One region of the Streptomyces sp. NPDC031225 genome, then DNA from elsewhere that is predicted to be linked to it. Evidence: riboswitches for the same ligand, from Rfam matches in the RefSeq annotation. Region 1 holds a riboswitch; each other region holds the start of a gene.
The links. Region 1 has a riboswitch for cyclic di-AMP ahead of ACZ48Z_RS11355 (M23 family metallopeptidase). Riboswitches for the same ligand answer to the same signal wherever they lie in the genome.
Positions count from the first base shown of each region.

Region 2: it holds a riboswitch for cyclic di-AMP, as region 1 does, so the genes downstream of both, ACZ48Z_RS27575 (C40 family peptidase) here and ACZ48Z_RS11355 (M23 family metallopeptidase) in region 1, are expected to answer to the same signal.
Region 3: it holds a riboswitch for cyclic di-AMP, as region 1 does, so the genes downstream of both, ACZ48Z_RS36460 (M23 family metallopeptidase) here and ACZ48Z_RS11355 (M23 family metallopeptidase) in region 1, are expected to answer to the same signal.
Region 4: it holds a riboswitch for cyclic di-AMP, as region 1 does, so the genes downstream of both, ACZ48Z_RS04675 (transglycosylase SLT domain-containing protein) here and ACZ48Z_RS11355 (M23 family metallopeptidase) in region 1, are expected to answer to the same signal.

Region 1 covers NZ_JBVIHJ010000005.1:371,016-376,130, forward strand. The annotation lists gene ACZ48Z_RS11350 (exo-rhamnogalacturonan lyase family protein) at 1-2,501, opposite strand, end outside; gene ACZ48Z_RS11355 (M23 family metallopeptidase) at 2,704-3,636, opposite strand; cyclic di-AMP (ydaO/yuaA leader) riboswitch at 3,639-3,803, opposite strand; gene ACZ48Z_RS11360 (alpha-galactosidase) at 4,107-5,115, opposite strand, start outside.
Region 2 covers NZ_JBVIHJ010000017.1:120,208-125,322, forward strand. The annotation lists gene ACZ48Z_RS27550 (8-amino-7-oxononanoate synthase) at 1-362, shown strand, start outside; gene ACZ48Z_RS27555 (DUF397 domain-containing protein) at 403-624, opposite strand; gene ACZ48Z_RS27560 (helix-turn-helix domain-containing protein) at 635-1,495, opposite strand; gene ACZ48Z_RS27565 (ATP-binding protein) at 1,710-2,168, shown strand; gene ACZ48Z_RS27570 (DUF6328 family protein) at 2,376-2,978, opposite strand; gene ACZ48Z_RS27575 (C40 family peptidase) at 3,073-3,546, opposite strand; cyclic di-AMP (ydaO/yuaA leader) riboswitch at 3,550-3,720, opposite strand; gene ACZ48Z_RS27580 (hypothetical protein) at 4,098-4,403, opposite strand; gene ACZ48Z_RS27585 (ATP-dependent Clp protease proteolytic subunit) at 4,411-5,046, opposite strand.
Region 3 covers NZ_JBVIHJ010000028.1:21,332-26,446, forward strand. The annotation lists gene ACZ48Z_RS36455 (aldo/keto reductase) at 1-575, opposite strand, end outside; gene ACZ48Z_RS36460 (M23 family metallopeptidase) at 640-1,671, opposite strand; cyclic di-AMP (ydaO/yuaA leader) riboswitch at 1,683-1,839, opposite strand; tRNA gene ACZ48Z_RS36465 (tRNA-Met) at 2,177-2,250, opposite strand; gene ACZ48Z_RS36470 (alginate lyase family protein) at 2,305-3,528, opposite strand; gene ACZ48Z_RS36475 (hypothetical protein) at 3,636-3,887, shown strand; gene ACZ48Z_RS36480 (class II glutamine amidotransferase) at 3,901-4,650, shown strand; gene ACZ48Z_RS36485 (sensor histidine kinase) at 4,755-5,115, shown strand, end outside.
Region 4 covers NZ_JBVIHJ010000002.1:389,494-394,608, reverse strand. The annotation lists gene ACZ48Z_RS04685 (LacI family DNA-binding transcriptional regulator) at 1-975, shown strand, start outside; gene ACZ48Z_RS04680 (HAD family hydrolase) at 1,067-1,879, shown strand; gene ACZ48Z_RS04675 (transglycosylase SLT domain-containing protein) at 1,883-2,365, opposite strand; cyclic di-AMP (ydaO/yuaA leader) riboswitch at 2,368-2,544, opposite strand; gene ACZ48Z_RS04670 (polyprenyl synthetase family protein) at 3,204-4,214, shown strand; gene ACZ48Z_RS04665 (LolA family protein) at 4,708-5,115, shown strand, end outside.

The sequences.
Region 1 (5,115 bases):
TGAGCCGCGTACGCGGTGATGCGCGAGTGCGCGGCGGGCAGGGCCGACTTCCAGGTGGAGCCGGTGAGTTGCTTCTTCTGGGCGTCGGTGGCGTTGTAGTACTGCGCGTAGTTCAGCCAGGCCGCGCGGAACTCCGGTTCCTCGTCGCCCAGCAGCGAGACGATCTCGCTGTTGGTCTCGACGAGCCCGAAGACGGCGCTGAGATGCGAGACGTTGACGGCCGTGTCGGTCGTCACGGCGAACTTGCCGGTGTCGGCGTCGAGGAGACCCGTTCCCGTGAAGAAGCCGTTGGGCTGAGCGGCGATCGTCCGCAGGGAGTTGACGAGTTTCGCCTTCGCCTCGGCCGCGCCCGGGCCGCCCCGCTCCCATTCCGTGAGCCAGGCCGCCGACACCCCGCCCCAGTCGGTGCCGAAGCCCACCGACAGGGCGTGCCGGTCGCCGGGCTCGTAACCGTCGGTGCGGACCTTGCGTTGCGGGTCCACCTCCAGGAACGTCAGCTCCACGTCGACGAGTTCGCTCAGCAGGTCGCCGGTGCGTTCGTCGCCTGTGAGGAAGTAGAAGAAGCGGCGGTTGGCGGCCGTGGAGATGCGGACCTGCTTGGCGCTGTCCGCCCAGTGCTGCACGCCGTGGCGGGTGCCGAGGCCCGCCCACTTGCCCAGGTGGTAGACGTCGACCTCACCGGTGTGCCGGGTCATCGCCTCCGCGAACCGGAACGCCTCGGCGGAGCCGGTGCGCAGGAAGTGGTACCAGAGCCAGAGGTCGGTGCCCAACTCGGAGTTGTCCCAGGCGAATCCGCCGACGTCGTAGCGCCAGACGTGCCGGTCGTTGTCGTAGGTGTGCTGGACGTCGCCGTAGTCGAGGAAGCCGTACCAGCGGCGCTCCTCGCGCTGGTCGCGGTAGTAGGCGAACAGGTCGTCGAGGTGGTCCTCGATCGCCGCGCGGGCTTTCGAGGAGCGGTCCACGGGCGTCCAGTCGCCGAACACGCCTGCGGAGCGCAGCCGTTGGGGCGAGGCCGCCAGCAGTGGAGGAGCGGCCACCGCCTTCGCCTGAGCCGCCAGAGCGGCGGCGGAGGGGGTCTTCTCCAGGGCCCAGAAGGTCAGTTCACTGGTCCGGGCGATGCCGTACGGGGTGCCGAAACCGGGCTCGTAGTCCTCGTACGTGATCTCCAGACCGCCGTCGGACTGCTCCTCGTAGGTGTCCTGACCGAGGCCGTCGTGGTAGAAGCGCAGGTCGAGGGGCTGGGCCTCGGGCGAGTAGAGCCAGAGGGTGACCTCGGCGGCGTCGGAGGCCGCACCGCGGACGTCCAGCTGGGTGGGGTGGCGCTGCCAGAAGTCCCTGAGGCCGAAGGAGAGTCCGCCGCTCGCGCCGCCGACGTATCCGAAGCCGCCCGCGCGCTGTCCGGCCGCGGCCGTGATCCAGCCGTACCCGGCCTTCGTCCGCTTGCGCACGTGGTAGCCGTCGGCGGTCGGCTGGGTCAGCGTGTAGTCGCCCCACCGCGGGATGTACGCCAGCCGGCTCGCCACCCGGGTGTCCCAGGTGGCGGTGTCCGGCAGTCTCTCGCCCGCGATCTGCGCGGCCCGCACCGCGGCGCCCGGGTCGCGGCGCAGCCCGGTGACGCCCTGGACGGCCTCGCTGAACAGTCCGCCGCCCGAGTCGGCGAACCGCACATGGCGGTCGTACGGCTGGTCGCTCAGCGGCACGGTGAAGCGGACACCGAGCCCGCGCAGGAAGTCCCCCTGGTCGGACCCGGGCCGCTGCTCGCCGTCCCAGACGAAGGTGTGCACCAGGCGGAAGGATTCCGCGCCGGCGGAGAACGCGAACCGCAGCACGAAGGGCAGCCAGGCCCGGCCGCCGTGCCGGTGCCGGCCCTCGACCCGGATCACGGCACGGACGGGCCCCTCCTGCTCGACTGCGATCTTCTCGATCCGGCCCGCGAAACCGTCGAGGTCCGTGCCCTCACGCACGGACTTCTGCCGCAGGGCGACCAGCCGCCCGTCCCTGGCGATCTCGGTCGTACCGCGCCTGATGCTGCGCACGACGGTGTCGGAGCCCTTGGTCTCGAAGACGGCGGTGATCACGCCGGTCGACACCTCGATACGGCCGCCTCTCCGGCCCACCTCGACGCGGTGCCCGGGGGCGGCCGGGCTGCCCGCGCTCAGTACGTAACGGTCGGCCTTCGGCGCGTCGGGCGCTATCGCGTGCGCGGTCCACTTCACCGAACCGTCTGGCCAGTAGCCGGTGACCCAGCTCTGGACCGGGACCTCGTCGCCGCCGGAGGTCGCGAGCCGGAACGGCTGCTCCGGGCGGTGGGTGCCACGCGCCCAGGGCACGCCCCAGGTGGCACCGGCGTGGACGTCGGGGGCCGAACCCTCCAGCCAGTGGAGTTCGGTGGCGTCGCCGTCCGCCGCTGTGGCGGCGTGGGACACGGCCCAGGAGAACTGGGTGAGGGCTGCCGCAGCTGCGGCGCCCTTGAACACGGTGCGTCGGTCGACGCCGGACACTGTGACCTCCGAAGGCCTTAGAAAGCGCTTGCACAGCTACGGAGTTCACTCTGTCCCCACCCTCCCTCACCTGTCGACGCTCCGAGCACGTCTGCCACACGACCGCAATGAAGTGATCATGAACGCGCAAGGACACTCAGCAGGGAACACCGAAGGCCGGACCCGGGGATCGGGGTCCGGCCTTCGGTGGCACAGGGGGGCGTCAGCCGACGGCGACGCCCTTCGAGCGGAGGTAGGAGACCGGGTCCACGTCCGAGCCGTAGTCCGGCGTGGTGCGGATCTCGAAGTGCAGGTGCGGGCCGGTGACGTTGCCGGTCGCGCCGGAGAGGCCGATCTGCTGACCCTCGGTCACGGTCTGGCCGGCCGAGACGGAGAGCTGGGACAGGTGGGCGTACTGGGCGTAGTAACCGTCGTTCAGCTTGATGACGACCTGGTTGCCGTAGGCGCCGCCCCAGCCGGCGGAGACGACCGTGCCCGCGGCCACGGCCTTCAGCGAGGTTCCGGTCGGGACGACGAAGTCGACGCCGGTGTGGTAACCGCTGGACCACATGGCGCCCGCCACGCGGTAACCGGTACCGATGGTGGCACCCGTCACCGGCAGGGTGTAGCCGCTGGAGCCGGTGGTGTCGGAGCTCTGGGTGGCGGCCGTCGCGTTCGACGACTTCGACGCGGACTTCTCGGCCTTCGAGGAGGCCGAGGAAGAGGAGGCGGAGGAGCCGGTCTTCGCCGTGCTCGTCACGCTCCTCTTGCCGATCGAGAGCTTGAGACCGGGGTGGATGAGCGAGGGGTCGTCGCCGACCGCCTGGCGGTTGTCGGCGTATAGCTTCTTCCAGCCGCCGGTGACGTTCTGCTCGTCGGCGATCTTCGAGAGATAGTCACCGGTCCGCACCGAATAGGTGCGCACGGTCGCGGCCTTCTTCTTCGCGGCCGCCTTTTCGGCGGTCTTCTCAACGGCCTTCTGCGTCACCGGAAGCGACTGAACGGCCTTTTCCGACACCGACTGCGAGGTGGCGGCGTGGGCACCGGTGGCCCCCATGAGCGGGAGGGCGAGTGCGGCACCCCCGGTTCCGGCGACGGCTATCGAGCGGGTGAAGCGCTGGGGCTTCGGACGGCGGTGCTTACCCTTCGCGGGCATGGTGAATTCCTCTCCGGCGCCTGCGAGGTGAGCTGTCGGGTGCGGACTGGAGATGTCCGGCCGCGCCGAGGCGCGACTTGACCCCAAGCCTGTTCCGGAGACCGGAACAGGCGGTACTGCCTGTGGGTCCCCCGCTCCTGCCGTGTACGGGTGAGTGTGTGCGGAATCCGTTCGGCGGCAGGATTAGGCGTCCGACCGGATCGGAGGTGAACGTAAGCGAGCAGGACGCAAAGGGACAAGTGAGTGGTTCCCTGTGAATGCGTTTCTGTTGATCGCTTACGGGAATAAGCAGTCACCCTGCGTGAATCGGAAGCCCGATACCCGGCCCGAATCCCCTTGAAAACCATAAGAATTACGTGAACATGACGAGCGACACACCGTCACGGATATGACGCTCCTCACGTCATGAATTCACAGGAACTCACACCCCGGAAGGAGTTGGAAGGAATCCATCAATTCGGACAGAAGCCCTAGATGCGGCGGAGTCGGATAACCGTCGCATCGAGGTCACCACGCAAACCGGTGGAAAGTCCGTGATGCAGCAATACGGCCCCTCGGTGCACTTCGCCCGTTTCAGGGCATTCATACGATGCCGCCGGGTCGAGTCCGCGCAGCCGCAACGCCGGTACGGGCTCGCCGTACTGCTGCGCCTGGAGCCAGGCGAGGACGACGGCCTCGTCCCCGAGGACGTACTGCACGGCACTCGCTCCGCCCCGCGGAGGCCGCAGCCGGTAGAGGTCGCCGCGCTGCACCACGGGCCGGATCTCCTTGTAGAGATCCACCCACCGCCGGGCCTCGGCGAGCTCCTCCTCGGTCCACTCCTCAAGGTCTCCGCCGACGCCGAGCACCCCGGCCATCGCGCTCACGAACCGGAACCGAAGAGAGCTCACCCGGCCGTTGAGCTGGGTGTTGGGGCTGTCCGTGACCCAGGCGGCCATCACCCGCGCGGGGTGGATCTGACTGAACCCGTGCTGGATGACGAGCCGGTCGAGCGGGTCGGTGTTGTCGGAGGTCCACACCTGGTCGGTGCGGCTCAGCACCCCGAGGTCGATCCGGCCGCCGCCACCCGAGCAGGACTCGAAGGCAACCCCGGGGTGAGCCTCCCGCAGCCGGTCCAACAGTGCGTAGAAGCCGCGCACATGGTCGACCCACAGACGCTGCGGGTACGGGTCGCCCGGCCAGCCCGCGTCGGTGAAGCAGCGGTTGAAGTCCCACTTCACATAGTCGACCGGGGCCGAGGAGAGCAGTGTGTCCAGCTGCTCCCACAGGTACTCCTGGACGTCCTCACGCGCGAGGTTCAGTACGAGCTGATTACGGAACTCCGTCTGCTTTCGCCCCGTCTGGTACTGCACCCAGTCCGGATGGGCGCGGTACAGCTCGCTGTCCGGGTTGACCATCTCCGGCTCGACCCAGATGCCGAACTGCATGCCGAGCGCCCGCACGTAGTCGCCGAGCGGCTTGAGGCCGGCGGGGAAGCGG
Region 2 (5,115 bases), on a different contig from region 1:
TCGACACCGGACTGGCGCCCGCGGCGGCGGGAGCCGCCCTCGCGGCCCTGCGGCTGCTCGGCCGTGAGCCCGAGCGGGCCGCACGCGCGCGTGAGGTGGCCACCGCACTGCACGCACGCCTGACCGCCGCGGGTCTGGAAGCGGTACGTCCGGACGCCGCGGTGGTCTCGGTGCGCGCGCCTTCTCCGGAGGAGGCCGTTCAGTGGGCGGCCGACTGCCGTGCCGCCGGGCTCTTCGTGGGCTGCTTCCGGCCCCCTTCCGTGCCCGACGGCATCTCACGGCTCAGGCTGACCGCCCGCGCGGACCTCTCCGAGGCGCAGATCGAACGCGCTGTGCGTGTGATCGGCGGAACACGACCATGAGTCGGCGTGACACGGCCGTGCGCCGGACGGACTGAAACGGTCAGAACGCGGCCGTGAAACCCGCCCAGCTCTCGGGGGAGAAGAGCAGCGCGGGTCCGTCCGGGTTCTTGGAGTCCCGCACGGCGAGCAGCCCGGCCCATGGCCCGGACGACGGCTTCGCGGTCTCGACACAGTTGTTCGCTCCGGTGCTGTAGCTGCTGCGCAGCCACCGCACTTCGGGCAGTTCCGTACTGGCAGATACGTACCGAGGCAGTGCTGACATTGGTGCCTCCTTACGCGCCGTCACCTATCCCGGCGATGTAATCCAACGAGTCCTCGGGCGAAAGGGCGTGGAACTGAAGGGTGTTGAAGGCCTCGGTGTAGGCCTGGAGGTCTTCTTTCCGCTCGAGGTAGAGGCTACTCGTCAAGTGGTCGAGAACAACCACATCCAGATCAGATGTGCGCGAAAATGAGAAGATTACGAAAGGCCCGGTGATACCCACATGCGCCCCGGCCGTGAACGGCAGTACCTGTAGTCGCACTTGAGGCAGCTGGGCCGCCTCCACAAGTCTCTTCAGCTGCCGGGCCATCACCTCGGGGCCGCCCACCTCCCGCCGCAGCACGGCCTCGTCCAGGACGGCACTGAGCTCCAGGGGTGGCTCACCGCGCAGCACGTCCTGCCGGGCCAGCCGGACCTCGACCAGCGCGTCGAGACGCTCGTCGTCGAGGCCGCCGACCGAGGCCCAGGTCACCGCGCGGGCGTACTCGGGCGTCTGGAGCAGTCCGGGCACGACCGAGGTCTCCAGGGTGCGCATCGCGCTCGCCTGGGACTCCAGACTGATGAAGTCCCGGTAGGTCGGCGGCAGGACACCTCGGTACGCATGCCACCAGTGGTGCCGGCCGCCGCCCTCGTCGGAGCCCGCCAGCACCAGGAGCAGCTCCCGCAGATCCGTGTCCAGCACGCCGTAGGCATCCAGGAGTAACCGCACATCGGCCGGTTTCACCCCGCTGGCGCCGGTCTCGATCCGGCTCACCTTCGACTGGTGCCAGCCCACGAGCCGGGCCGCCTCACCGCTGGTGAGCGCCGCGTTCGTGCGTAACGCACGCAGTTCGGCACCCAGTTTCCGGCGGCGCACCGCAGGACCGTGCTGCATGGCGCTGCTCCTTACTCCCTACGAGCCGCCCAAATACGGTCTCGCGTCGCAGAGTTCACCGCTTCGAGCGACAGATATATGCATATCTTGGTGGATCAGCACCCGTCGGCGCCTCGGTAATGGCACTCTGACGATGAACCACCAGTCCGGGACCGTACTCGAACCATCCGCACTGTGTCGGACTCCGGTCCTGTGGGAAAGGGACGACGTCGCCATGGCAGACCACCTGGAAGCATCCGTCACTCTGCCGAGCGAACCCGCTTCGGTCTCCGCGGCCCGCACCTATGTCCTGAGCACACTCGCGGAGTGGGGGCTGCCACCGGTCACCGACGTCGCCGAGACCGTCCGGCTCATCGTCTCCGAACTCGCCACCAACGCCGTACAGCACACCTTCGGTCAGTCACCCACCTTCACGGTGGACATCGAGCTGGACCGTGACGAACACCTGCGTATCGGGGTCACCGACAGCCACCCCCGCTTCCCCAAGCGTCTTCCGGCAGCGGTCCAGCAGGATAACGGACGGGGGATGGTGATCATCCGCTGGCTCGCCGCAGAGTACGGCGGCAAGCTCAGAGTCAGGCCCACCCGGGAGGGCGGAAAAACCGTCTCGATCGAACTCCCGTGGACGGTGCCGGCGCAGCCGGTCACGGCGGCCGGGCAGCAGGAGCCGTAAGCCACGGCCACGTCTCTGCCCCGTAGGCCCGGTGGGCGACCGAGGGCGTACGGCGCGGCGCGTACCCTCCGGCGACTGCGTCCTCCCCGCGGCGGCCGCCGTCAGCGCCACCGTTGCCGGCACCGGCGTGTGTCCCGGGGTGCCATCCGCACCGACGGTATGTCCCCTGCCCGAGTCGGGCGGTCCGGCACCCTGCTGAGCAGAGGGTCACCGCAGGCGCGCCGACGGTTCCCGGGGTGCCGCTCCCGGCCGGGCCGTGGCTCGCGGCCTGAGCCGCACGCGGTCCGGCGGCCGAGGAACCGCGTGCGGGGTGTCCGTCCCGTGATCCGCGGCGCGCCCCGCCCGCCACACCAGTCGGGGGAGCAGCCACCACAGGCCCGGACACACCAGCAGGGTCGCCGTACCCGCGGCCACACCGCCGGCCCGGCCGGTCGTCACGTCCACGACGAGCAGCACCGACCCGGTGAACGCCGGCACCAGAACGCCCATGCCGACCGTGGCGAGCCGGGAGGAGACCTGCACGATGCGGGCCCTGGCGCCCCGTTGGAAGAGCGAGCGGTGCAGGGCGGCCGGCGCGGTGAAGAGGGCCGCGGCGAGCACCGCGAGCAGCAGGGTGACGACGTAGGTGGCGCGCTGGAAGGCGTCCAGCGACGGGAAGCGCTGGGTGAGGGCCAGGGTCAGCAGGAAGGCGAAGAGGATCTGCACCCCGGTCTGGGTGACGCGCAGTTCCTGGAGCAGCTCGCCGAAGTTGCGGTCGGCGCGCTCCAGCGGGGTCTCGTTGCGGGCGGTGCACGGGCGGTGGCCGGCCATGGCAGTGCGGGTGTCCACCTGGGCCTGTGCCACGCGTCCCGGGAGACCCGAGGGGATGACGTCCGGTCAGGGCGCCGTCACCCCCTCGGGGGTGCTACTTGACCCGGCCGTACCAGACGCTCTTCGTCCAGATCTTCTGCAGCCTCACCACGTCCCCGGTCTTGGGGGCGTGCCAGATCTTCCCCTTCCCGGCGTAGAGACCGACGTGGTAGACGTTCGAACCCGAGTGGAAGAACACCAGGTCACCGGCTTTGCGGCTGCCCGCGGAGATGTGCCGGGTCTTGTTGTACTGCTGGGCCGCCGTGCGCGGGAGCTTCTTGCCCGCCTTCTTGAACGAGTACAGCGTGAGCCCTGAGCAGTCGAAGCGGGACGGCCCCGTGGCGCCGTACCTGTACGGCGAGCCCTTCTTGGAGGCCGCGACCTTGAGTGCCTTCGTCGCCGGCGTGGCGGCCGCGGCGTCGGCGGCGACGCCCGGGATCACGACAGAGCCGCCCACAGCGGCGAGTGTCAGTGCCGAAGCCGTACCGGCTCGGACCATCAGCGACGGAACACGATTGAGCGCAGACATGCGCAACCCTTCGTCAGCCGCCTGTGAAGGATGACCTGTCGGATTCGGGCTGACAAAGTTGCCCGGCCGCTGACGCGGCTTCACCCCAAGGGCTGCTCGGCCCGGTCATGGCGTGACCGTTCCGGCGACCCGTCGTGCTTGGGTCCTCCACTCCTGCCGATGCACCTCTGTCGACCGGTCATCCGGGCGGCGGCAGGACTCGGCGTCCGCCCGGATCGCCCCGCCGCTGCGGCGGGGGCTTGTCGTCAGACAGGGATCTTGGCGCAAAGAAGTGCGAAAAACCCAACAGAACCGGGGGTTTGTGGCGTTACTCACCACTCACTCGTTCTGGTGGACATGTGAGCGATCGAAGGATGTCGAGGGGCCCAAGGACCCCCGGACCAGCACAGGAAGTCCTCATTCCGCTCAGGGGCTACACATGTTGCGCGACCTTTCCGGTCGTGAAAAAGGAGCCGCTCCTCCTCCAATAGGGGGTACGCCGTCTGGTCCGTTTCAACCGCGCTCCGGACGTCCCGTCAGAACCCCGGGGCGCCCGGGCCGCTGCGGACGCGTCAGCTGTCGGGGCCGGGCGGGACGGTGACCCGCGCCGATCGCCGCTCGCCGTCCAGGACTCGCAGGGCCCGCGCCAGCGTCGCGGCGTGCATCTCGTGCTCGCCCCGGCGGTGCATCAGCGCGAGCGCGTCGCGCAACTCCGTCGCCCTGCTCACCAGCGCCTGCGCCGCGCGCAGTCCGCCGTAGGTGTCCTCGTGCCGTGCGGGATTGATCCGGCCCAGCAGGTCGACCACGTCGAGATAACGGTCGATCAGCTCGCCCTCGGCGCGCGTGAGGGCGGGCAGCGGTGGAAGATCCGGCAGCATCCGCGGCTCACCTCGCGCCCGGCGTGGTGCGGGACGCCTTGCGGCTCGGGACGATCGCGTCCGCGAGGCCGTGGTCCAGCGCGCCCTGCGCGTCCAGGATCTTGTCCCGCTCGATGTCCGCGCTCACCTGCTCGGCGCTGCGCCCGGTGTGCCGGACCAGCATCTCCTCCAGGCGGTCCCGCACACGGAGCAGTTCGTCGGCCTGGATGGCAAGGTCACTGGCCTGTCCGTGCACCGGTTCGTTCAGCGCCGGCTGGTGGATGACCACCCGCGCGCCCGGCAGCACGGAACGCTTGCCCGGGGTGCCCGCCGCCAGCAGCACCGCCGCGAAGGAGCCGGCCTGTCCGAGGCACGTCGTCTCCACGTCGCAGCTGACGTACTGCATCGTGTCGTAGATCGCCGACATCGCGCTGAACGAGCCGCCGGGGGAGTTGATGTACAGCGCGATGTCCCGGTCCGGGTCCTGGTACTCGAGGTACATGAACTGCGCCATCAGATCGTTCGCCGAGGTGTCGTCGATCCGCGTCCCGAGGAAGACGATCCGCTCCTCCAGGAGCTTCGAGTACGGATCCGTCGTCTTGTGCCCGGAACTGGTGCGCTCATGGAACTCGGGCAGGACGTAACGCGCGGTCGGTCGGGTCATGGCGTACCCCTCGCTCATGGCAGAGTTGCCTGTCAAAAATGTACAGGACGTACGTGACGTTATGATGGG
Region 3 (5,115 bases), on a different contig from region 1:
TAGGTGTCGCGCGAGACCAGGTTGTAGTGGGGCTGGACGGCCACGTACCGGGCCAGGCCCTCGCGGTCGGAGAAGGCGAGGGACTCCGAGAGCCGCTCGGCGGAGATGTTGGAGGCCCCGATGGCCCGCACCTTGCCCGCCGTCACCAGTTCGTCCAGCGCGCCGATGATCTCCTCGACGGGGATCTCCGGCTTGTCGAAGTGGGTGTAGTACAGGTCGATGTGGTCGGTGCCCAGGCGCTGCAGCGAAGCCTCGGCCGCAGCCTTGATGTTCGTCGCGGACAGGCCGGGGAACTCGGGGTGCTGGCTGACCTTCGTGGCGATGAGGACGTCGTCGCGGTTGCCGCGGGCCGCGATCCACCTGCCGATGATGGTCTCGGACTCACCGCCGGAGTTGCCGTCGACCCACGCCGAGTAGGCGTCCGCGGTGTCGAGGAAGTTGCCGCCCGCGGCGGTGTACGCGTCGAGGACGGCGAAGGACGCGGCCTCGTCGGCGGTCCAGCCGAACACGTTGCCGCCGAGGGAGAGCGGGAAGACCTCGAGGTCGGAGGAGCCGAGCTTGCGAAGAGAAGTCATGTCCCTCATCAACGCAAGCACCGGACCCTGTTCTTCCGCTACGGCCGCAAAATCGCCGTAAACCTCAGGGGTTGAGCCCCTTGCTCCGCAGCCACGACATCGGGTCGATCCCGGTGGCCGCACCGCCGGGGTGGACCTCCAGGTGCAGGTGCGCGCCGGTCACGTTGCCGGTGGCGCCCACGCGGCCGATGACGTCACCGGTGCCGACCTTCTGGCCGACGCTGACGCTGATCGAGGACTGGTGGCAGAACCAGAGCTCGGTGCCGTCGTCGAGGGTGAGGATCGTGCGGTAGCCGTAGGAGCCGGCCCAGCCGGCCTCCGTGACGGTGCCGCTGTGGATCGCCTTGATCAGCGTGCCCGTGGGCGCGGCGAAGTCGAGGCCCGTGTGGTAACCGGAGGACCACAGGGAACCGGCCTGACCGAAGGTCCCGGTAATGGTGTACGAGGAGGTCGGCAGCGTGAACTGCTTGGCGAGCTCGGCCAGACGCGCGGTCTCGGCCTTCTTCGCGGCCTCTTCCTCCGCCTTCTTCTTGGCGGCGGTGGCCTTCGCCTGGGCCTCCTTCTCCGCCTTGGCGGCGACCGCGTCCGCTTCCTTCTGGGCGGCGTCCGCGACGGCCTTGGCGGCCTTGACGTCGATCTGGTCCTGCTGCGTCTCGGCCTGGGCCAGGATGCGCGAGCGCAGCACCTCACCGGCGTCCGAGGTCGAGGTGCCCTTGGTGGTCGCCACGGAGGCGGTGACGACACTGCTGAAGGCGCTCGTGTCGTCCGCGGAGGAGCCGGAGCCGTCCGAGATGAGCGAGCCCACGGAGGGCAGGTCGGGCATGGAGATGGAGACCGGCGGCTTGCCGGTGTTGGCGCTGGCCATTCCGCCGGCGCTGACGGCGGCTATGACGCCGACGCCCAGAACCGTGGAGCTGCGGGCGAACCCGCCGCCGCGCTGCTTGGCGACGCGATGCCGGCCGCGTACCGGAGCGAGGGACTCCGCGGTCGGGTTCCACTCACCGAGCAGCGCCTCGTCGTCGGCACGGTAGCCGCCGTATACGAGGGTGTCGCTCGGGACGTAAGGCGCCTCGGGGGCAGGCGGGTTGGACGCCACGTGGGCGTGCTCCTTTCCTTCCTTCTCGCCTACCGGGTTAGCTGACGGGTTCGGAGCAGGAAGGTCTCCTACGCGCGTAAACCGCCGTGCTGCCACGGCGAAATACGAGCGATTCACCCCAAGTTGGTGGTTCCCCGGTTTCCTAGCGGAATTCGGCGCGTGAGCACGGAGCCGTCTCTTGTGACGGCTGGGACGACCGCGCTGCGTTATCGAACGTTAATAGACCCGGGGGCCCGATTCCAAGCCGTTCCCCTTGATCATTAACGAAATCCCGCAGGACTTACGGCCCATGACCGGCGAAAAACGGGCGAGTTGACCTCGCCTCAGACAACTCACAGGTAGTGACGGCATGTCAGTTCGGCGCGGAGGGCGCTCGACTGCTCACAACGAGTTACACCACGTCAGTCGCACGGGCCGCTGCACAGGCACTCGGCGAGACGGGGTGGGCCGGGAAAACACTCAGGGCCGGATTCCAGTGAACTGGAATCCGGCCCTGAGTCTTCAGTAGCGGGGACAGGATTTGAACCTGCGACCTCTGGGTTATGAGCCCAGCGAGCTACCGAGCTGCTCCACCCCGCGCCGTTGTGTTCACTACTGTACGCCATCCGCGGGGTGCTTCGCGCCAGAGGTGTCTCAGCGGCCGGGGTTCCCGGCGTGGGTGAGGGTCTCCCAGGAGACGAAGAGAGCGTCGGTGCCGGCGGGCCGGGTCTTCACCGCGAGCCTGTGCGCGGCCGGGACGGGGACGCCGAGCCGGTTCTCCAGGTGGTTGAGGGCGACCTCCAGGTCCGGGCCCATGGTCCGGTCCACCTTCCCGCCGCACAGCCAGGCGGGCGCGGCCTCGCCGGCCTGGTAGCGGGCGTGGAGGGCGAGCGCGGCCCTGAGCCGGTCCTCGACCTCGCCGTACAGGTCGACGCCCTGGTGCCAGGCGGTCTCGGCGACGTGCGCGGTGGCGGCGAGGGAGTACCCGACGTGCTTGAAGTTGCGGCAGGTCTCCTGCGAGATCCCGTCCTTGAAGGTCGTCTGCTTGAACCAGTAAGCGGTCAGCTTCTGCGGGGTGTTGACGGTGGAACCCCGCGGGGTGAGCGGGACCTTGCCGTCCTTCTCCAGATAGAAGTACGCCGGTACGCGCTCGCGGAACCGCTCCAGGGCGTGGTCGAAGGCCTTGTGGTCGTTCAGGAAGACGGCCATGCCGATGGCGGCGTCGGTCATCACCAGGTCCCAGTTGCCGTTGTAGTCGGGGACCTTCTGGGTGACGGTCGGCAGGTAGGCGGTCCGCAGCATGTGCTCGAACCGCCGGACGCGGTCGGCGGGCCACCCCGCCCTGTCGGCGTACCGGATGATCTCGGCGGCCCGGGCCCAGGTGGAGCCGGCCCAGCCGGTCTGCAGCCCGGAGTCCTCCTCCGTGTGCCGCCTCATCGTCGCCGACCAGGCGTCCATGATCTCCCTGGCCTTCACGGCGTGCTGCTGCTTGCCGGTGACGCTGAACAGCAGGGCCTGCGTGTAGGCGGCGATGGCGTCCTGCCGCTCCTCCACGCACCCGTGCGCGGGCCGGTCGGCGTGGTCACCGCCGGGGCAGTCCACACTCGCGTACGGCTCGGGCCGGTACTTGTACGACCCGTACTTGCTGTCCCGCATGGCCAGATACGCCGACAGCCACGGCTGCTTCCCCGCCGTGACCCTCTCCCGTACGGCGTCCAGCTGCGCCTCGCTGACGAGCACACCGGGGTGGGTGAAGCCCGCGTCCGGGGGCAGGGCGCGGGCCATCGTGCGGGTGTGGGTGCCGGCGGTGCCGCAGGAGACGAGCAGGGCGGCGAGCAGGGGCGCGAGCAGCAGGGCGGGGGCGCGTCGTGGGGCCATGGGGCCAGGGTCGGACGCCGGGGGGTGCGACGCAGGTCCGGTTGGGCCGAACGGCCGGGTGGACCGGGCGTACCGTGGCGCCCCTCACGGGAAACGAGGAGGAGCCCATGACCGCAGCCGAGGAGCACCCGACGGAGATCGGCAAGCGGGACATCCCGCTCTCCGGCGGCCGGACGCTCCGGGTGACCGAGTTCGCCAACGGCAGCGTCCGGCTCGCCGTGCACGCCGGGTCCCCCTATGTGGTGACGGTCCTGGAGCAGATCGACGACGGGGTCATGCTGAAGCTCTCTCCGGGGCGCGAGGGCTCGAACGCCCACCGGAACTGGGTCCGCGACCACGGTGGGGACAGCCCGTCTTAGTACCGTCGCGCCCATGTGCCGCCTCCTCGGTGTGGTCACCCGCGCCCCGCTCCCCCTCAGCACCGCCCTGGGCGACCTCGCCGCCCCCTTCACGGAGTTGAGCCGGGAGCACGGTGACGGGTGGGGGGTCGCGACCCTGCCGGGCCAGGACGGCGCCGGACCGCGGGTCGTCAAGGGGACCGGGCGGGCCGTCGGCGACGAGCTGTGGGACCGGGCCCTGGCCGGGACGCCCACCGACGCCGCCGTACTGCACCTGCGGATGGCGAGCCCCGGACTGCCCGTCGTGCCGGGCAACACCCACCCGTTCACCGCCGACGGCCTCGCCTTCGCGCACAACGGCTTCTTCTCCCCGTACGACGCGCTCGACGGGCTCATCGACCCCGCACTGCTCGCGGGAGCGGCCGGGAGCACCGACTCCGAGCGGTTCTTCCTGCGCGTGCTGACCCTGTTGCGGGCGAGGGGCCCGGTCGACGCCCTCGCCCGGGCCGCCGACGACATACGGTCCCGCGCGGCCTTCGCGAGCCTCAACTGCCTGCTGCTGACCGGGGATGCGCTGTACGCGTACGCCGACGAGGACCCGGAGTCCGAGGTCAGCCTGCGGCGCGGCCCCGACTTCTTCCGGTTGCGGTACCGGGCCGACGGCGAGCGCGTGATCGTGGCGTCGAGCGGGGTGCCGCAGCCGGACGGGGCGTGGCGGGTGCTGCCGTACCGGCGGGTGCTGGAGGTCCGGCGCGCCGACCTGCGCGTACGCGTGCACGCGTGACCGACGGGCCGCACCGACGCGACGGCCTGCATGCACGCGGGACCGGCAGATGGTGTAGCGGGCTACACCGTGCGACCGGGAGCGGATCATCTAGCGTGAGTCGCATGTGGAGGACAGTGCAGCGTGCGGGGATGGCGACCGTGCATCTCGTCGTCGCCGCGGCGATGTGCTTCGGCATCTACATCTTCATCACCGTGCTGCTCATCGCCGGCATCGGCACGGTCGCGGTCGTCGGCTGCTGGCTGCTGCCCGAGGCGGTGCTGCTGATCCGGCGGATCGCGGGCGCCAAGCGCAACCTGACCGCCCTGTGGACAGGCAAGGACATCCCCGAGGCGTACACGCCGATCACCGGCACACTGCGCGAGCGGCTGCGGATCTCCGTGAAGGACCCCGGCACGCTCACCGACGTCCGCTGGATGGTCTGCTACTACCTCTACGGCGCCCTCCTCGCCCTCGCCCTCCCGC
Region 4 (5,115 bases), on a different contig from region 1:
CGGGAGGCCGGCGTGTCGCGGGGCACCGTCTCCCGCTTCCTGAACGGCGGCCACTACGTCTCGCCGGCCGCCCGGCGGGCCGTGGAGGCCGCCATCAGGAAGACCGGGTACGTGGTCAACCGGCATGCGCGCAGCCTGAGTACGGGCCGGTCGGACTCGGTGGCGTTCCTGCTGACGGAACCGCAGGAGAAGTTCTTCGAGGACCCCAACTTCAACGTCCTGCTGCGCGGTTGCACCGAACGGCTCGCCCAGTTCGACATCCCGCTGCTGCTGATGCTGGCCGAGAGCGACGACGACCGGCGCCGGCTGACCCGGTACATCACGTCGGGCCACGTCGACGGCGTCCTGCTGCTCTCCAACCACAGCGGTGACCCGGTCGCCGCCGAACTGCACCAGGCCGGGATCCCGTTGGTGGTCTGCGGCAAGCCGATAGGGCTCGGCTCCAAGGTGAGTTACGTGGCCGCCGCCGACCGCGACGGCGCGCAGGAGATGGTCCGCCATCTGATCGAGGGCGGCCGGCGCCGCGTCGGCATGGTCACCGGGCCCCTGGACATGCCGGGCGGGCCCGACCGGCTGGCCGGCTACCGGGACGTGCTCGCCGAGGCTGGCCTGCCCTACGACCCGGCGCTCGTCGTCGAGGGCGACTTCCGGCGCAGCGGCGGCGAGCGGGCGGCCCGGCGCCTGCTGGCCCAAGCACCCGACATGGACGCCGTGTTCGTCGCGTCCGACCTCATGGCCCTGGGGGTCGTGGGCGTCCTTCAGCAGTCCGGGCGCTCGGTCCCCGGTGACATCGCTGTCGGCGGCTTCGACGACTCCCCGGCGGCCACCGCCATCGCCCCCGCCCTCACCACCATGCGCCAGCCCTTCGACCGCATCAGCGCCGAGATGGTCCGCATGCTCCTCGCCCAGATCGCCGGCGAGGACACGGCCGGGGTGATCCTCCCGACGGAACTCGTGATCCGGGACTCGGCGTAACCGGAACCGGAACACACGTCAACGGATGTGAAAGCAGCAGCCGTCCGGTTCGCGTCGAGTCGCAGGGGCCAACCATCCGTATTCTCTGATCATGGCCGCCTCCCCCGCATATTCACTCGTCGCCACCGACCTGGACGGCACGCTGCTCCGCGCCGACGACACCCTCTCGGACCGGTCGTTGGCCGCGCTCGCGCGGGTGGCGGCGGGCGGGGCCCGGCATCTCGTCGTGACGGGACGGCCGGCGCCCAGAGTGCGGCCGCTCCTCGACGACCTGGGCAGTACGGGGCTCGCGGTGTGCGGGCAGGGCGCGCAGGTGTACGACGCCGGCGCGGACCGTCTGCTGTGGTCGGTGACCCTGGAGCGGGAGCTGGCCGAGACCGCCCTCGGGAAGATCGAGGCCGAGGTCGGGCAGGTGTACGCGGCCGTGGACCAGGACGGCGTGGACGGGCTGACGCTCATCGAGCCCGGGTATCTGATGCCCCACCCCACGCTGCCCGCGGTGCGGGTCGATCGGCGCGACGACCTGTGGTGCGAGCCGATCAGCAAGGTGCTGCTGCGCCACCCCTACCTGTCCGACGACGAGTTGGCGGTGACGGCGCGCTCGGTGGTGGGCTCGCTGGCCACGGTCACCATGTCGGGGCCCGGGACCGTCGAACTCCAGCCATGCGGCATCACCAAGGCGACCGGTCTCGCGCTGGCCGCCGAACACCTGGGCCTGGGGCCCGAGGTGACGATCGCCTTCGGGGACATGCCCAACGACATCCCCATGTTCGACTGGGCGGCCCACGGCGTCGCGATGGCCAACGCCCACCCCGAACTCAAGGCCGTGGCCGACGAGGTGACCTCGTCGAACGAGGACGACGGCGTCGCCGTCGTCCTCGAAAGACTGTTCAGTGAGGCGTAGTTCCTAGTACGCGCCCCACACGTTGTCGATCGACCCGTACCGCTGGGCCGCGTAGTTGCAGGCCGCGGTGATGTTCGCGACCGGGTCGTACGGGTCCCACAGCGTGTTGGACACGTGGTACGCGTTGAAGGTCGGGTCGATCACCTGGAGCAGGCCCTTGGACGGGGTGCCGGCGGCCGCGTTGGAGTCCCAGTTGTTGATGGCCCAGGGGTTGCCGGAGGACTCGCGGATGACGTTGCGGTAGATGCCGTTGTAGGAGCCGGGGATCCCGTGCTCCGCCATGACGGCGAGGGAGGCCCGGATCCAGCCGTCGAGGTTGTTGGCGTACCCGAGTGTGGTCGCGGTCTGCACGGTCGGGGTGGCCGCGGACGCGCTGGTCGCGCCGACGAGGGGGAGTGCCAGTACGGCGGCTCCCGTGCCGAGTACGGCGAGCTTGCGGACGAGACGGCTCTTGCGGGGGGTGCGGTGCTGAGCGGCAGCAGGCATGGTGAAGTCCTCTCCTTCGCCTGCGAGGTGAGCTGTCGGGTTCGGGCGGGGAGTTGCCCGGCCACGCCCGCAAAAGGCATGACTTCACCCCGAGCCGTGCCGGTATGTCCGAAGACATCCCGATCCGGCGACTTACCTGGGTCCCCCGCTCCTGCCGCGGTTCTCGGTGGATGTACGGGCGGTGGCAGGATTCGGCGTCCGCCCGACAGGCCGGGAACGTATGCGAGAGCACATGTCCGGAACAAGTGGCGAATTCACATGGCGTGCCTATTGACCTTGGTACGGGGCATTTGAGGTGCTTGATCCTTTGCGACAGCAAGCCTCAACTGGTGCACTGGAAAAGGCGGATCGGTGCATTCCGGATACCTGACGGTCCGCCGGATCGAGTGAGCCAAGTCACGCCCGTGCGCAAGAGGGGTGAAACGGTCAAGTGGGCTCAACTCGTAGTCAACCGCCCGCTCCTGAGGTCCACCTCCGTGACGTCCGGTGGACCCGGGGCGGTGTCGCAGGAAGCTCGCGCGCTCACGCGTGGGTGGAGTCGCGCAGGGCACGTGTTGAACGAGGAGCGCTCACGGACCTGCGGGCAGTGGTCGGCGGACGGCAGGGGGCTGGCGGGTCGGATCGGGACACCAACGATTAATTCCCTACAAATCGATAGATATCTATTCTTTTCGCATGATCAAAAACATACCGGCCGTGATCCGATACCGCCCGGCATGGACAGGGCGGGCGCTATCGGTGATCCAAAGGTGACCGGATACGCTGACTTGAGTGATGGCAGCGACCTATCGACATTCCGTGTAACCGCCAATCGACACCAGCAGACAGGAGACCCCTCGTGACCGTCGTCGGGCCGTTCGGGCTGAGCGTGCGGGACCAGGCTCTGGAAGCCGATGTCCAGGCCGGCATGACGGCTGTCGAGGAGGGACTGCTCGAGGCCACCAAGAGCGAGGTCCCCTTCATCACGGAGGCCGCCCAGCATCTGGTGCGCGCCGGTGGAAAGCGCTTCCGCCCGCTCCTCGTGATGCTCGCCGCCCAGTTCGGGGATCCCTATGCGCCGGGCGTCGTGCCGTCGGCCGTCGTGGTGGAACTGACCCACCTCGCGACGCTCTACCACGACGACGTCATGGACGAGGCCGCCGTACGCCGCGGTGTCGAAAGCGCCAACACCCGCTGGGGCAACTCGGTGGCCGTACTGACCGGCGACTTCCTGTTCGCCCGGGCCTCGCACATCCTGGCCGACCTCGGGCCCGATGCGGTCCGGGTGCAGGCGGAGGCGTTCGAGCGCCTGGTCACCGGCCAGATCCTGGAGACGGCCGGGCCGCAGGACGGGCGGGACCCGGTCGAGCACTACCTCGACGTGCTCGGCGGCAAGACCGGCTCGCTGGTCGCGGTGGCGTGCCGCTTCGGCGCGATGATGTCCGGCGCCGACGAGACGGTCGTGGACGTCCTGACCCAGTACGGCGAGCGCCTCGGCGTCGCCTTCCAGCTCGCGGACGACGTCCTGGACATCGCCTCCGACTCCCACGAGTCCGGCAAGACCCCGGGCACCGACCTGCGTGAGGGCATCCCCACGATGCCGGTGCTGCGGCTGCGCGAGCGGGCCGCCCGGCTCGGCCTGGCCGACGACATCGCCCTGTGCGAGCTGCTCGACTCCGACCTCACGGACGACGCCCGGCACGCCGAGGCGCTGGCCGCGCTGCGTGCCCACCCCGCGCTGGAACAGGCCCGCCGCGACACCGTGCGCTACGCGAAGGACGCGCGCGCGGCGCTGGCCCCGCTGCGGGAGTGCGACGCGAGGGCGGCACTGATGGAGCTGTGCGACGCGGTGGTCCACCGCGCGGGCTGACCGCACCCGTCCGGCGTGACGCAGGGCACGTGTGGGATCTGCGGGTGCGGACCCGGCCCGGGGGCTGCGGGTACGCCCGCTCCCGGCCGACGTCGCGGCCGTGGCCGGTACACCCGCGGCGTCCCGGCTGCCGTCGACGGCGTCATCTTGGTCGGCTCCGGCGACCCGGCACGATCGTCGGCTGCCGTGCCGTGCCGTGCCGTGGCACGCCGTCCGGTGAGCGCCGTACCGACTGCCTGGTCCCGCGCGGCTGACGGTCTCGACGGTCTCCTGGAGCGGCATCCCCTACGGGTCGTAGGGGGCGCAGCCGTGTCGTGTCATCCCCCAGGTGTACGCGGAGTTGGCCCCGAGGGTTGACGCATGGGCATGGCCGATTTGGTCAGATGGACACCACGGAAAACACCACTCCTCACCGATTCGGGTGAGAATGGCGGCTACGGGGTGGACGCAGGGGGAGTTGACAGCCGCCGCCGACGACGGAGGTAAGGCACACATGGCACCGTACGAATCCGACGACAGCGCGACCGACGCCGACGCCGAGGAACTGCGCGCGGCACGCCGCCGCAAGGCCGCGAGGTACGTCGTGCCGGCCACGGTGGTGGGAATCGCGGCGGCGACCATCGGGCTTGTCCCGGCGCTCGCCGACTCCGGCGACCCCGACCTGCCGAAGATCAGCGCTCAGCAACTCGTCGAGAAGATCGCCGCGTCGGACGTGGAGCAGCTGTCCGGCACGGTGAAGATCACCACGGACCTGGGGCTGCCGGACCTCGGGGGTCTGGAGAGCTCGCTGGGCTCCGCCGCCGGTTCCTCCGGCTCGGGCGACGGCTCGTCCGCCGACCCGACCACCAAGCTCACCGAGCTCGCCTCCGGCACGCACACACTGCGCGTCGCGGCCGACGGC